Regions from separate parts of the Actinopolymorpha sp. B17G11 genome, predicted to be linked through region 1. Evidence: riboswitches for the same ligand, from Rfam matches in the RefSeq annotation. Region 1 holds a riboswitch; each other region holds the start of a gene.
The links. A riboswitch is a leader RNA that binds a small molecule or an ion and turns the genes downstream of it on or off. The one in region 1 is predicted to bind thiamine pyrophosphate.

Region 1 (4,764 bases):
TGGAGTTCGTGATGGGATCACGACCGTCCACGTGGGGCACGGATCCGCGCAGCGCGCCGCCGTCACTGACGGCGACCGGCGCCCTGCCGCAACCCCTCGTTGACATCACGACTGCTGGCGAGGTCACCGCCGGCCCGGGGATCGTGGCGGCGCGGTTGTTCGACGACACGGCGAGTGTGGACGTCGGGTTCGACCGACCCGACGCCTGGGTGCAATGCGAGGTTGACAGCGCGACGCAGGTCGAGCTCTACACCCTCACCTCGGCATCCGTGGGACGTGACCCGAGCGCGTGGGTGGTCAAGGGCTCGCGAGACGGTGTGGGGTGGGACGTGCTCGACACGCGTACGGACGAGGAGTTCCGGTGGCGCTCGCAGACCCGGGTGTTCGCCCTCGCACGGCCGGCGGCCTGCACGCACTACCGGTTCGAGTTCACCGGCGGCGACGGCAAGCCGTTCGCCCTTGCCCAGATCGAGCTCCTCGCCGAGCCGGCCGCGAGCGGGTCGAACACTAGGATCGAGGCATGAGCGACCACGCCCGGACCGAACGCCAGGCGCTGGCCGACCTCCTCTTCGAGGTCGGTCCCGACGCCCCCACGCTGTGCGGTAGCTGGACGACCAGCGATCTCGTGGCGCATCTCGTCATCCGGGAGAGCGACGTCGTGGCCGCGGCCGGCATGGTGATTGGCCCACTGGCAGGTCGTACGAAGACGACGATGGACGCAATGGTGCGGCGACTCGGCTACACCGAGGTCGTCGACCGGTTCCGGAAGGGCCCACCTCGCTGGTCACCGATGCGGATCCATGGCATCGACGAGGCGGCCAACACGATGGAGTTCTACGTCCACCACGAGGACGTCCGCCGGGCCAGGCCGGACTGGGAGCCACGCGAGTTGCCGGCCGACCTGGAGGAGACACTGTGGCGCCGGGTCACCGGGCCGGGCCGGTTCCTGTTCCGCCGCTGTGCCGTCGGTCTACTCGTGGTCCGTCCCAACGGCTCCACCGTCCGCGTACGCAACGGGGAGCCCACCGCCGTGCTCGCGGGAAAGCCGAGCGAAATCGCGCTCTACATGTGGGGACGCAAGGATGTCGCCCTGGTCGAGACCAGCGGACCTGACGCCGCCGTCGAGGCTCTCGCCCAGGCTCCGCTCGGTTTCTAGCGCGTGTCCTGACTGGTCGCGGGCGTCGTGCTAGCCTCCGGGTCAGGTCGCCGCATCGACGCGTCGACCCAATGATGTAACCAGCGACAAAGCAGCAGACGACAGGGGAGCGCGGAAGCGCTGAGAGTGCGGGGCCACGCAAACTGGCACACCCGCAGACCCTCGAACCTGATCTGGGTAATTCCAGCGCAGGAAGTCGGTCTGTCCGGCCACGGCAACGTGACGTACGCACCTGACTCGGACCCCACGAGCAGGTGCGTTGTTGCGCCCGAACGGATCCGGCAGGACGCGGTCGCCCGTCATCTGCGTGAGCAGGCTCTGCGTGGGCAGGGTTCTGCACGAGCAGGGAGGGCAACGCCATGTCCCATGACTCCACCGAGACCCCGACCGGTCGCCTCGACTCCCCACCCACCACCCGCCTTCGCTGGCGGACCGTCGACATCATCGTGGCGGCCGTGCTCGCTGCCGCGTTCGGTGTGGTGTTCGCCGGGTGGAACGCACTGTGGGCCGCGACCGCTCCAGCGTTCACCTGGTTTCCCCCCGCCCAGGCGGTGCTCTACGGCATGTGGCTCGTTCCCGGTGTGCTCGGCGGCCTGGTCATCCGCAAGCCCGGTGCGTCGGTGTTCACCGAACTCGTCGCCGCCACCGTCTCGGTGTTCTTCGGCGCGCCCGCCCCGCTGATGATCGTGGTGTACGGGCTGGTGCAAGGTATGGGCGCGGAGCTGGGATTCGCGGCGCTGCGCTACCGGTCCTGGCGGCTGCCGGCCGCGTTGGTCGCAGGTCTGACGGCCGGGCTGGTACCAGCCGTCCTCGACAACATCCTCTACAACGCCGCGTGGGCACCGGCGTGGATGCTCGCCTACGGCGTCCTGGTCGTGGCCAGCACCGTCGCCCTGGCCGGAGTGGGTAGCTATGTGCTCGTGCGCGCGCTGGCCAGCACCGGTGTCCTCGCACCGTTCGCCGCGGGGCGCGAGCAGTCCACGACATGACACCGGCGCACCCAGCGGCCCTGGGCGTCCGCGCCCGCGCCTGGGGCTACCGCCATGCCGGTCGGCAGGCGTGGGCCGTCCGCGGGCTCGACCTCACCGTCGAGCCCGGGGAACGGATCCTGCTCGCGGGCGCGTCCGGCGCGGGCAAGAGCACGCTTCTCACGGCCCTTGCCGGACTCCTCGACCCCGAACAGGCAGGCGAGGTCGAGGGCGCCCTCACCGTCGGCGGGGCTCCGCCGAGGGAGGTACGGGAGCGGGTCGGCATCGCGTTCCAGGATCCGGAGAGCCAGCTGGTCATGGCCCGGGCCGGCGACGACGTGGCGTTCGGGTTGGAGAACCGCGGAGTGCCGACACCCGCGATCTGGCCGCGGGTCGAGGAGGCACTGAAACTCACCGGGTTCCCGTACGACCGGGACCAGCCCACCGGTCAGCTGTCCGGTGGCGAGAAACAGCGCCTGGTCCTCGCCGGCGTCATGGCGCTCTCTCCCGCCCTCCTGCTGCTCGACGAACCCACGGCGAACCTCGACCCGGACGGCGCCGCCCTTGTGCGTACGGCGGTCGAACGGGTCGTCGCGGCTCGCGGCAGCACCCTGATCGTCGTCGACCACCGGGTGGACGACTGGCTGCCGCTCGTCTCCCGGGTCGTGGTCCTGCGCGCCGGCGGTGGTGTCCTCGCCGACGGCGAACCGGCGCAGGTCTTCGCCACCCAGGGCGAGAGGCTGGCCGCCGCAGGGGTGTGGGTTCCAGGGCACCGGCCGCCTCGGCGGCGCGCACCGGAACCCGCCACCGAACCGCTGCTGGCAGCGGAGGGGCTGACCCACACCTATCCCGCCGCCGGCCGGCCCGCGCTGGTCGACGCGAACGTACGGCTCCACGCCGGCGAGGCACTCGCGCTCACCGGTACCAACGGGTCCGGCAAGTCCACCCTCGCGATGCTGCTCGCCGGGCTGCTGCCTCCGTCGGCGGGCCACGTCCGTGCCATGCCGTCGTTGTACCTCCGGGCCGGGCTAGACCCCCGGTGGACGGCTGCCCGACGTCGGCTGTTCCAGCGGCAGAGTGGCGACTCACCGCTGCACACCTGGCGGGCGACGGAGCTCGTCCGCGCGATGGGCACCGTCTTCCAGGACCCCGAGCACCAGTTCCTCACCTCAACCGTCCGCGCCGAGCTGGCGCTCGGTCCCCGGCTCATCGGTTGCTCCCCCGGCGAGGTGACGTCGCGCGTCGACGACCTGCTGGACCGCCTGCGGCTCGCGCATCTCGCCGCCGCCAACCCGTTCACCCTCTCCGGTGGAGAGAAGCGGCGCCTCTCCGTCGCCACCGCTCTCGCGACCGGGCCGGCGGCACTGGTGCTCGACGAGCCGACGTTCGGACAGGACAGGAGCACCTGGCTCGAACTGCTCGACCTGCTGGCGAACCTGCGCGACGAAGGACATGCGGTGACCTTCGTGAGCCACGACGCGGACTTTGTAGCGGCCTTCGCCGACCGCACGCTCGAGATGCGGGCGGGACGGCTTGTCCACGAGAGCGACCAGCGGATGGCAGCGAAGCGAGAATGCGCATGAGTGTGCTGGCGGAGCCGATCGTCGCCAACCCGAAGGCCCTGCTCGGGCGCCTCAACCCCGTCACCAAACTCGCGGCGGCCACGATCGTCATGGTCGGCCTGCTCTTCACCGGTGACGCCGTGACACCTGCGCTCGTGCTCGCCGCCGAACTCGCCGCGGTCTCGGCGGCCGGTGTCAGGTGGCGGGTCTTCCTGCGAAGGCTCTGGCTGCTGATCCTCCTGACCGGTGGGCTCGCGGCCTCGACACTGCTGTTCACCGACCGCCAGGGTGGGGCTCCCCTCCTGGACGCCGGGCCGCTCCTGGTGACCACCGAGAGTGCGCTCGCGGCCCTCGCGATCAGCCTCCGGATCCTGGCGATCGCTCTCCCGGGAGTCGTGGTGTTCGCCTCCACCGATCCGACGGAGCTCGCCGACGCGCTCGTCCAGCACCTGCGTACGCCACCACGCTTCACGTTCGGCGCCCTTGCCGCGTGGCGACTCGTGCCGGTCCTGGGCGACGAGTGGCGCACCCTGATGCTGGCCCGGCGCGCGCGTGGGATCGACCCCGGCCGATCACCGCTACGCAGGGTCCGGCTCTTCGCCTCCGGGGTCTTCGCTCTCCTGGTCTGCGCGATCAGGCGGGCGATCCGGTTGGCGACGGCGATGGAGTCGCGGGGGTTCACTGGCGAGCACGGTCGGACGCTTGCCCGACCACAACCCCTCCGAGCGGCCGACGGCGTGTTCTTCCTCGCGACGGTCGCGGTGATGGTCGGCGCGACGGCGTTCAGCCTCGGCCTGGGAACCTGGCGGTTCCTGTTCTGGTGACGGGCTGCTGATCAGGCGGTCTCGAAATCGCCGGCCCGCACACCCGCGACGAACGCCTGCCACGAGCCAACGCTGAACGCGAGAATCGGTCCGCCACGGTCCTTCGAATCGCGAACCGCGATCTGCGGACCGAGCCCGGCGACCTCGACACAGTTGGAACCATTACCGCTGTAACTACTGGCCCGCCACGCAGCGACCTCGACACAGTTGGAACCGTTACCGCTGTAACTGCTCGTCCGCCACGCCAGGCGCAA
Region 2 (4,764 bases), on a different contig from region 1:
CCGTCGGCGCGGACAGCGCATTTCGACGTGATGCCACCGGTCGCCAAGTTTGGGGGAGTAGTCGGCGGCGGCTGTTCGGGCACGGGTGTTGAGCCGCATGAGGCGTTGAACTCGACAGGCAGATGACGTTCCCACTCCCTGAATGGACGTGGACAGACGTCCTGCGTTCGCAGGGACGTCCTGAGACGTCCTTGGCGCGGATCGAAGGACCGCCATGCCTTGGCCGGTTTGGGCCACGTGTTAAGGGTGCGAGCACTTGTGGGCGCTTGCGCTACTCGCACCTGCCGTGGCTGGCATGAGTCAGCGGATGGGCGCGGTGGCCCGCCAGCTGCGGCCCAGCCGTCCCGCGCGGGGAATGCGCTCGGCCGGCGCCCAGGTCGCGAATGAAAGCGCAGGTCAGGGCCACAGTCATTACCGATCTTGAAAACCGCTGGTCCGCTTCGCGGGTCCGGTGCCGGTACATGCCGGGCCGGGGCAGGCGCGCGAGAGGGTTAGCTGAGGTGGATTCGGTGGGTGGCTGGCGCAAAGCTCGCGGGTCAGGTTTCGAGCAACCCGCCGAGGCGTGCGCGGATGACGCCCTCGTGGAAGTAGCCGGGGAGGGGGACTCCGCCGACAGTGGTGCGCGTACTCGCGACGTCGTCGGTCAGTGACGACGGCAGGCGCTTCGCGGCTCGGTAGGACTCGTTGGCGTAACGCTTGGCCTCGTCGTGCTGATGCCGAGTTCGGGCTGCCGGTGTCGAAGGATCACTCGCTGTGGACATGCCCATCGCCAGTGAGTTGCATGCTGCACCCTCCCATACCTGCCATTGACGGCGCGGGCATCCCGTTTGCAGCGCTACCGCCCTGTCAGCTGACCAGTAGCCACCAAGAGACATAGGTCCCGTCGAACGGTGAGCTGCCATCAGACAGTGCGGCTTCAACCGAGGCGCAGGTTTCCTCCGCGGCAGTGACCAGCTTTGTCGGGTAGGACCATGCCTGCGACCGCTCCAAGAACTCTTCACGGTCCAACACCTTGACCGGTCCCGTCTCGACCTGCTCCAGATCTAGATCCAGATCAACAAACTCGAACAATTCACCGTTCCGCCGGATCGGGGTGCTGATGTCGACATACACACTCGCGGGCCGCCGACCGACCGGAGACGACGGCACGAAGTAGGCCGACCACATCTGGCCGACAGGGATCAGACGGAGGCCAGGGAGGGCGTTGTACGGACCAGAGGGGGTTTCCGCAACGGTGCCCTGCGGAATCCACAGCCACGTGCCTGTGGCGTCAGACCCAAGCTCCAACGATGGCGTCCTCCGATGGAAGTCACCATTCCACTTGGTCGAGACCACCGAAACCGATCTCCACCGATCCTGCATGATCCGACAACCCCTCTCTCGGCGCTTGCTCCGCTGCACGCCGCCGAGGGCGAGCACCGTGAGTGCCGGCGGACGCCTTGGCGAGGTGGCGCAGACCGGGCTCGCCCAGGGGCGGCCCGTAACCGGGCTTGGAAGGCGTGGCCGCGGCAGGTGAGGCCGTCACGTACGCCGCAGCGCCCTCCACCGCACGGCGTACCTGCCCACCGTCGTGGCAGGAACGTCCGTGGAATGGCACAGGTCGTGCGTCAAGGTCCGTTGCGTCGCCGACAGGTGCTGCCCGTGGGTGCACGGAAGGCGTTTGGCGATGAGGAGCACACCGTCTGCGCCGGTGCGGTGCCTGATCTGCGGCGTCATCACCGTGCGCTCGCTGTCGTCCAGGTCGAGTTTGCGCAGGATCACCGCACGAAGCCCGGCGTCTACGCACGCCGCGACCGTGACCGCCGACGAGAACTGCACGAGCCGGCGGGCATGGTGGACCGGCAAGTCGTCCCGGCCGAGGTGCACACCGTCGGCGCTCGCCGCCAGCGCGATTTCGAGCCGGTCGTTGACGATCACCCGCGCGCCCATCGACAATGGTGACGACCTCGACGGTCAGTTCCACCAACTCGCGATCGGTGAGGTTCTTCGCGCGGACCTGCACTGCGTCCACACCTGCGGCGACCACCTGGCCAAGTGGCTCGCCCTGCACAGACTGTGAATCGACGAGCCAGTGAAAACGGGGTAGCACGACTGCTCCTCACTTCCTTCGCCGGCATTACCCGGATCAGGTTCAACGGTCGGAGCGGCGTCAGCTCCCTCTCAGCCCGCTGCCGCGAGCACCCGCGTGGAATCACTCAGACAGTAACACCACAGCCTCGAGTTGTGCCCGACCCGACCCGCGTGAACCGACCACAAACACGCCCGATCGACGAACGCTGCCCGACGCCACTTACCGCTGAAGACTCAGCGCCAGGGACTGTCCGTCTAACCATGGATCTGGTCTGGCCTGACACGCCGAGTGTGGGAAGTGCCGGCGAGATCGTCGGCGTGCAGGTCGAACCGGTCCGAGGAGGTGGGTGGGTCGCCGACGGGGCCGACGTAGTGTTGCCCGACGCTCTTGTTGAGGACGACGGCGACACTGTTGGTGAGGACGTGTACGGCTGAAACGACACCGGCGGTGAGCAGGAATGATCGTCACCTTGTCGGTCCATCCTCGTGGTGTCGCCGCATGCCGGGCAGGGATATGCCGTGGCCGGTCGGTCAGCCGGTGGGCAGCGGGGCGAGGAGCCGTCCGCCGGTGATGGTGGTGGCCAGATGCCATGGCGGGGCGATCGGGCCGAGTCGGCGGGTGACGGCGGCTTTCGCCGCGCCGAGCGCAGCGAGGGCGTCACCGAGGGCGCTACCCGTCGGCAGCGACGGGGCGGGCTCGGCGTCGACAGCGTGGGCCAGGAGGGTGGCTTCGACCCGCAGCCACTCGGCTCGGGCGGCAGCGCGCCGGATCCAGCCGCGGACCGTCGCGGCGGGCACCGCGAGTTCGGCAGCAATCGCCCGATGCCCCTTCCCTGCCACGTAAGCAAGCAGGGCGGCGCCGACCACCTCGATCGTGTCGGTCCGCCGTGGCAGGCCGCCGGCTGGCAACAGCACGTGGGTGGCTCGACACGTCGTGCAGCGGGCTCGTCGCGGCCGCACCGTCTGGCGTGTGCCTCCGCGACCGCGGATCGTGCGGGTGCGCGCGTAACCCCAGGGCCGCAAGCGCCCACCGCAGCCACCACATGCCAGCGACGCGTCGGCCAACGCCTCGTCGGCAGTGGCCTCGTCCAGCACCACGATCACGACCTGCAGCACCTCGCATCCACTCATCCTTGCCGAGCGCCCGAGCCGGCGAGAAGGGGCAGCTGGTGTTGCAGCCTGACCGCCGCAGCGGCCGAACGCAACCGGCGACACCGGCGCGTCAGCCTGATGACCGACCGGTTGCACGTCGAGGAAAGACCCGGACATACCAGCTGTCGCACACGGCGACATCCACCGTGCCAACCGCGCATCCTCACCGCGAATGTCCCCAAGGACCTTCCACGACCTCATCCAGAGCGTCGCTCAACACGTAGGCGGTGCGCAGACCGAGGCCCTGCGCACTGCGCATGTCCCAGGCGTGGCCGGCGAGCCCGTGACGGTGGACTTCAACTACGTCGACCACGTCTGGCATGAATGGGAGTTCCGGGAACATGACTCGTTCACCTACGCCGTGTACGCCGACGAACAGTACCTGGGCTGCTGCTACCTCTACCCCGCTCGGCCGGCGAAAGCTTCTCACCGAGGAACTGCTAGACCACGATGTCGACGTGAGCTGGTGGGTCACGCCGGACGCCTACGCCAATGGCCAGTACGCCAAGCTCTACACCGCGCTCCGCCACTGGACCACGACCCATGTCCGCGGCCAGTGAAGAATCCCCGTAGGCGGCCAGATGTTGCCCCGCTGGCGGCCATGGATCTCCCCAGTGGTGGCCAGATATCTCCCCGGTGATCGTTGCTTGGGTGCCGGCTGATCAAGTTCGGTCGGTGAAGACGAGTAGGGAGATCATGGAGATCCTTGAGGCGTTCGACCTCACCGGGAGTTACCGGGCTGCGGCTGAGCTGGCCGGGTGTGACCACCACACGGTGGCGAGGTATGTGCAGCTGCGGGCGTCCGGGCAGTCGGTGGTAGCTCGAGGGCATCGAGTCCGTCCGATCGATGAGTACCTGGAGAAGGTCGAGGAGTTGGTGGTCCGCTCGAACGGCAAGGTGCGCGCCGATGTGGTGCATCGGCGGATCGCGGCGATGGGCTTCGGCGGTGGTGAACGCACCACGCGCCGGGCGGTGGCCGAGGCCAAGGACCGGTTCCGGGCCGGGCGGCGTCGGGTGTTCCGGCCGTGGATTGCTGAGCCGGGGCTGTGGCTGCAGTGGGACTGGGGTAGCGGGCCGCGGATCCGGGATCGGCAGACCCAGCTGTGGTGCGCGTGGCTGGCGTGGTCACGGTTCCGGGTGGTGATTCCGGTGTGGGACAAGACGTTGCCGACCATCGTGTCCTGCCTGGACGCAACGCTGCGCAGGCTGGGTGGGGTGCCGACGTATGCGTTGACTGACAACGAGCGAACCGTCTCGATCGACCATGTCGCCACGATCGCCGTCCGCAACCCTGAGATTGTCGAGGTGGGCCGGCATTACGGGATGACGATCCGTACCTGTGTCCCGGCAGACCCACAGTCCAAGGGCGGTTCGGAAGCCACGGTGCGCATTGCCAAGGCCGACCTGGTGCCCACCGAGGCCAACCTGGTGGGCGAGTTCCGCACCTTCGGCCAGCTCGAGGCGGCATGCCGAGCCTTCTGCGAACACGTCAACGACCGTGAACACCGCGAGACCCGCCGCCGCCCAGTCGAGGCGTTGGCC
Region 3 (4,764 bases), on a different contig from region 1:
GCCGACTAAGCTACTGACGGGTAACGTCTCGCTGGTCGGGTTCGGGTCCAAGGTGTTCGCTCGAGTGCGTTCGCCAGGAGCGGCGAGCCTGGCAGGCTGGTAGCCACGCGAGCGCCCGCGACTCGCGGGGTGTTCGTTCAGCCGCGTAAGCGCCCGGAGCGAGTGAGGAGCCGGACCGGAGCATGAAGATCGTCGTCTGTGTGAAGTACGTCCCCGACGCCACAGCGGACCGCACCTTCGACCCTGGCGACAACACCGTCGACCGGGTGAACGTGCCCGGCCTGCTCTCCGAACTCGACGAGCACGCGATCGAGGCGGCGTTGACGCTCGCCGAGGCCGGTGATGCCGAGGTCACCGCCCTGGCGGTCGGCCCGCCCGACGCCGCCGCCGCGGTGAAGAAGGCCCTGCAGATGGGCGTGGACGCCGGCGTCCACGTCGCCGACGACGCGGTGCACGGTTCGGACGCGGTGGCCACCTCCCTGGTGCTCGCGAAGGCGCTGGCGAAGATCGGCGAGGAGGGTCCTGTCGACCTCGTCCTGTGCGGCATGGCCTCGACCGACGGCGGCATGTCGGTCGTTCCCGCGATGCTCGCCGAACGCCTCGACCTGCCGCAGGTGACTTTCGCCGCGAGCGTCGAGGTGGGGGAGGGCGGCGTACGGATCCGCCGGGACGGCGAGACCGCCACCGAGACCGTCGAGGCGTCCCTGCCGGCGGTCGTCTCCGTCACCGACCAGGCCAACGAACCCCGTTACCCGTCGTTCAAGGGGATCATGGCGGCGAAGAAGAAGCCGGTGCAGACCTGGAGTCTCTCCGACGTCGGCATCGACCCCGGCGAGGTCGGGCTGGGCGCGGCGAGGACGGCGGTCGCGTCGTACACACAACGCCCACCACGTCAGCAGGGCACGGTCGTCACCGACGACGGCGACGGCGGTCGGGCACTCGTCGGCTTCCTGGCCGAGCAGAAGTTCGTCTGAAGCACGCGCGCGGAAAGAGATAGGGGAAGGCTTCCGGCATGGCAGAGATCCTCGTCCTCGTCGACCACAGTGACGGCGCCGTCCGCAAGACGACCACCGAACTGCTGACGATCGCCCGCCGCCTCGGCGATCCCGCCGCGGTGTTCATCGGCAGCGGGTACCAACGCGCAAAGGACACCCTGGCGAGCTTCGGCGCCCAGAAGGTCTACCTCGCAGAAGACCCCGAGCTGACCGACTACCTCGTGGCACCCAAGGCGGAGGCTCTCGCCCAGGTGGCGGAGCGCGCGACGCCCGCCGCGATCCTGCTGACCTCCAGCGCCGAGGGCAAGGAGATCGCGGGACGGCTCGCGATCAAGCTCGACGCCGGCGTACTCACCGACGCGGTCGACGTGGTAGCCGGCGAGAACGGCGGCGGGCCGGTCGCCACCCAGTCGGTGTTCGCCGGCAACTACACCGTCGAGGCGAAGGTCACCCGCGGCACGCCGATCATCACGGTCAAGCCCAACGCCGCCACCCCGGAGCAGGCGCCTGCGCAACCGGTGGAGGAGAAGCTCGACGTCGCCGTGTCGGACCAGGCGAAGACGGCCCGGGTCGTCGAACGCACGGCACGCACCCAGACCGGCCGGCCCGACCTCACCGAGGCGGCCATCGTCGTGTCCGGCGGCCGTGGCGTCGGGTCGGCGGAGAACTTCGCCGTCGTCGAGGCACTCGCCGACGCGCTCGGTGCCGCCGTCGGGGCGTCGCGGGCCGCGGTCGACTCCGGGTGGTACCCACACGCCTACCAGGTGGGGCAGACCGGCAAGACCGTGTCGCCGCAGCTGTACGTCGCGGCCGGCATCTCCGGCGCCATCCAGCACCGGGCGGGCATGCAGACCTCGCGGACGATCGTGGCCGTCAACAAGGACGCCGAGGCGCCGATCTTCGAGATGGCCGACTTCGGTGTCGTCGGCGACCTGCACACGGTCCTGCCCCAGGCGACGCACGAGATCACCGAACGCAAGGGCTGACCGGCACACCTGGGTCGCATACCCGCCGCCGAGCGGGTACGGTCGAAGGCAGTGACGCGGGGTGCCCGTAGATCGTCCGGGCTGAGAACACACCCGTGGAACCTGATCCAGATCATGCTGGCGAAGGGACGTCGCGATGCCCGCAGCCGATGCTGCTGTGAAAGCTGACGACATGGCCGACGCGCTCGAGCGGTTGCGCGTCCAGACTCCACTTGTGCACTGTCTCACCAACGTTGTCGTGGCCGGATTCACCGCCAACGCCCTGCTCGCCGCAGGGGCGGCCCCGGCGATGGCTGACGCGGTGGAGGACGCCGACGTGCTCGCCCGAGCGGCCGGCGGAGTCCTCGTCAACATCGGGACCGTCACGGCGGCATCCGCCGACGGCATGCGGGCCGCCGTGGTCGCGGTGGGTGACGCCGGCGGTCGCTGGGTACTCGACCCGGTGGCCGCGGGTGCGTTGCCCTGGCGGGCGGCCCTGGCTGCGGAGTTGACGGAGCTGTATCCCCCTGCGGTCGTACGTGGAAACGCCTCGGAGGTCCTCGCACTCACCGGAGAGCTCGGCGGTCGGGGGGTCGACGCGAGTGCCGGACCGGACGACGCGGCCGCGGCGGCCACCGCGATCGCCGGCAGGTTCGGGGCGACGGTCGCCGTGAGTGGGGCTGTCGACCTGATCACCGACGGCGAGCGGATCGTCCGTGTCGAGAACGGCCATCCCCTGATGACGAAGGTCACCGGCGTCGGCTGTGTGCTCGGCGCGCTGGCGGCAGGGTTTCTCGCAGTCGTCGACGATCCTCTTCTCGCCACCGTGACGGCTACCGTGTTCCTGACGCTGGCGGCCGAGGACGCGGTGGCGCGGGCCGACAAGCCTGGTTCGTTCGCGGTGGGTTTGATCGACGAGTTGGCCACCGTCGACGGCGACCGTATCCGTACCGGCGCAAGGCTGCGTTGACAGGTGATCTCGTTGCGCCACCTGGACCTCTCGCTCTACCTCGTCACCGACACGAGGTTGTGTGGCGGTACGCAAGGTGTGGTTGACACCGTGCTGGCCGCTGTGACCGGTGGCGTGACGGCTGTCCAGCTACGCGACACCCACGCGAACGCCCGCGCGCTCGTGGCCCTAGCCCGTCGCCTGCGCGAAACCCTCTCTGAGACAGGCGTTCCGCTGATCGTCAACGATCGCGCGGACGTTGCGGCAGCGGCGGGTGCTGACGGAGTCCATGTCGGGCAGGAGGACCTTCCGGTCGAGGTCGCGCGGGCGCTCCTTGGTCCGGACGCCTTCGTGGGCTTGTCGATCCAGCGGCCGGATCAGCTCGCCGCGGTGCGTGAGCTGGCGGCGGGCGCCGTCGACTACCTCGGTGCCGGACCGGTCCTTCCGCAACGTACCAAGGGCGACGCCGCTGCTCCGATGGGCCTCGACACGCTGGCAGAGGTCGTCCGCGGAGCATCCTTGCCGGTCGTCGCGATCGGCGGGATCGACGCCGACAACGCTGCCGCTGTCCGGGCGACCGGGGTGGACGGCATCGCTGTCGTCAGCGCGATCTGCGGGACGCCGGACCCGGCCGCGGCGGCCCGAGCCCTGCGAAACTGCCTTGCCGTGAAGGAGGTTCGATGACACCGGCGTTGCGGACAACGCCCGACCCGGAGCGGCCAGGGGCTACGCCACCCCCGGTCGCGTTGACGATCGCGACGAGCGATCCTTCCGGTGGTGCCGGGATCCAGGCCGACCTCAAGACGTTCTCGGCACTCGGTGCCTACGGCACGGCCGTGCTGGTCGCCCTCACCGCACAGAACACCCGGGGCGTGACCGGTATCCAGGTGATCCCTACCGCGTTCATCGCCGAGCAGCTCGACACGCTGTTCGCCGACGTCTCCGTCGACGCGGTGAAGATCGGCATGCTGGCGAACGCCGCGGTGATCCGTACCGTCGCGGACGCTCTCGTCCGGCTTCGACCGCCGTGCATCGTTCTCGACCCGGTGATGGTGGCGGCGAGCGGCGACCGGTTGCTGGAACCCGACGCTGTCGCCGATCTGCGCGACCGGTTGCTGCCGCTGGTCGACCTCGTGACCCCCAACATCCCCGAGGCGGCCACGCTGCTGGCCCGCCCGCCTGCACAGAGCGTGGACGAAGCGGAAGAGCAGGCACGGGACCTGCGGCGCATGGGCGCGCGGAGGGTGCTGCTCAAGGGTGGCCACCGGCTGGACTCCGACGAGTCCACCGACGTGTACGTCGACGCCGAACGCACCCACCTGTTCAACGCCCCACGGATCAGGACCAGGCACACGCACGGCACCGGCTGCACGCTGTCGTCGGCGATCGCGGCGCTGCGACCCCAGCGTCCGGGCTGGCCGGAGGCGATCGGAGACGCCAAGGCCTACCTCACGGAGGCGATCGCCGCGGCCGACACGCTGGCTGTGGGTACCGGCAACGGACCCGTGCACCACTTCCACCACTGGTGGGGAAACCGTGACGCCGCCTCCTGATGCCGCTCCCGACCCGGCGCACAGTACGACGGACAGTACGGCGGGCAGTACGACGTTCAGTGCCGCGGCGTGGACCGCGAGCGCCGTGACCCGCGAGGCGATCGACACGCTGCCGTTCGTCCGCGGGCTGGGGGACGGCTCGCTGGACCGCGACCGGTTCGTCTACTACCTCGCCCAGGACGCGCACTACCTCGAGAACTACGCACGGGCGCTGGCCACGGCGGCGGTCAAGGCGGAGACGGTCGACGACCTGGCTTTCTTCGCCGGCTCGGCCAGGGACTCGATCCTCGTCGAGCGTGACC

Region 2: linked by a shared signal. The riboswitch ahead of ABN028_RS24325 (thiamine phosphate synthase) and the one ahead of ABN028_RS26105 (ECF transporter S component) in region 1 are both predicted to bind thiamine pyrophosphate.
Region 3: linked by a shared signal. The riboswitch ahead of thiM (hydroxyethylthiazole kinase) and the one ahead of ABN028_RS26105 (ECF transporter S component) in region 1 are both predicted to bind thiamine pyrophosphate.

What each region holds. Positions count from the first base shown of each region.
Region 1 is NZ_JBEFTW010000030.1:79,586-84,349, forward strand. It holds gene ABN028_RS26095 (GH92 family glycosyl hydrolase) at 1-524, shown strand, start outside; gene ABN028_RS26100 (TIGR03085 family metal-binding protein) at 521-1,156, shown strand; TPP riboswitch at 1,250-1,368, shown strand; gene ABN028_RS26105 (ECF transporter S component) at 1,516-2,145, shown strand; gene ABN028_RS26110 (ABC transporter ATP-binding protein) at 2,142-3,707, shown strand; gene ABN028_RS26115 (energy-coupling factor transporter transmembrane component T family protein) at 3,704-4,510, shown strand; gene ABN028_RS26120 (DUF397 domain-containing protein) at 4,522-4,764, opposite strand, start outside.
Region 2 is NZ_JBEFTW010000027.1:62,872-67,635, forward strand. It holds gene ABN028_RS24315 (hypothetical protein) at 537-761, opposite strand; gene ABN028_RS24320 (DUF402 domain-containing protein) at 847-1,335, opposite strand; gene ABN028_RS24325 (thiamine phosphate synthase) at 1,522-1,917, opposite strand; gene ABN028_RS24330 (hypothetical protein) at 1,907-2,059, shown strand; TPP riboswitch at 2,086-2,195, opposite strand; gene ABN028_RS24335 (hypothetical protein) at 2,332-2,505, shown strand; gene ABN028_RS24340 (DUF6431 domain-containing protein) at 2,602-3,186, opposite strand; gene ABN028_RS24345 (hypothetical protein) at 3,386-3,565, opposite strand; partial or broken gene istA (IS21 family transposase) at 3,898-4,764, shown strand, end outside.
Region 3 is NZ_JBEFTW010000016.1:94,264-99,027, forward strand. It holds gene ABN028_RS17860 (electron transfer flavoprotein subunit beta/FixA family protein) at 183-974, shown strand; gene ABN028_RS17865 (electron transfer flavoprotein subunit alpha/FixB family protein) at 1,013-1,981, shown strand; TPP riboswitch at 2,029-2,127, shown strand; gene thiM (hydroxyethylthiazole kinase) at 2,118-2,930, shown strand; gene thiE (thiamine phosphate synthase) at 2,934-3,593, shown strand; gene thiD (bifunctional hydroxymethylpyrimidine kinase/phosphomethylpyrimidine kinase) at 3,590-4,462, shown strand; gene ABN028_RS17885 (TenA family protein) at 4,446-4,764, shown strand, end outside.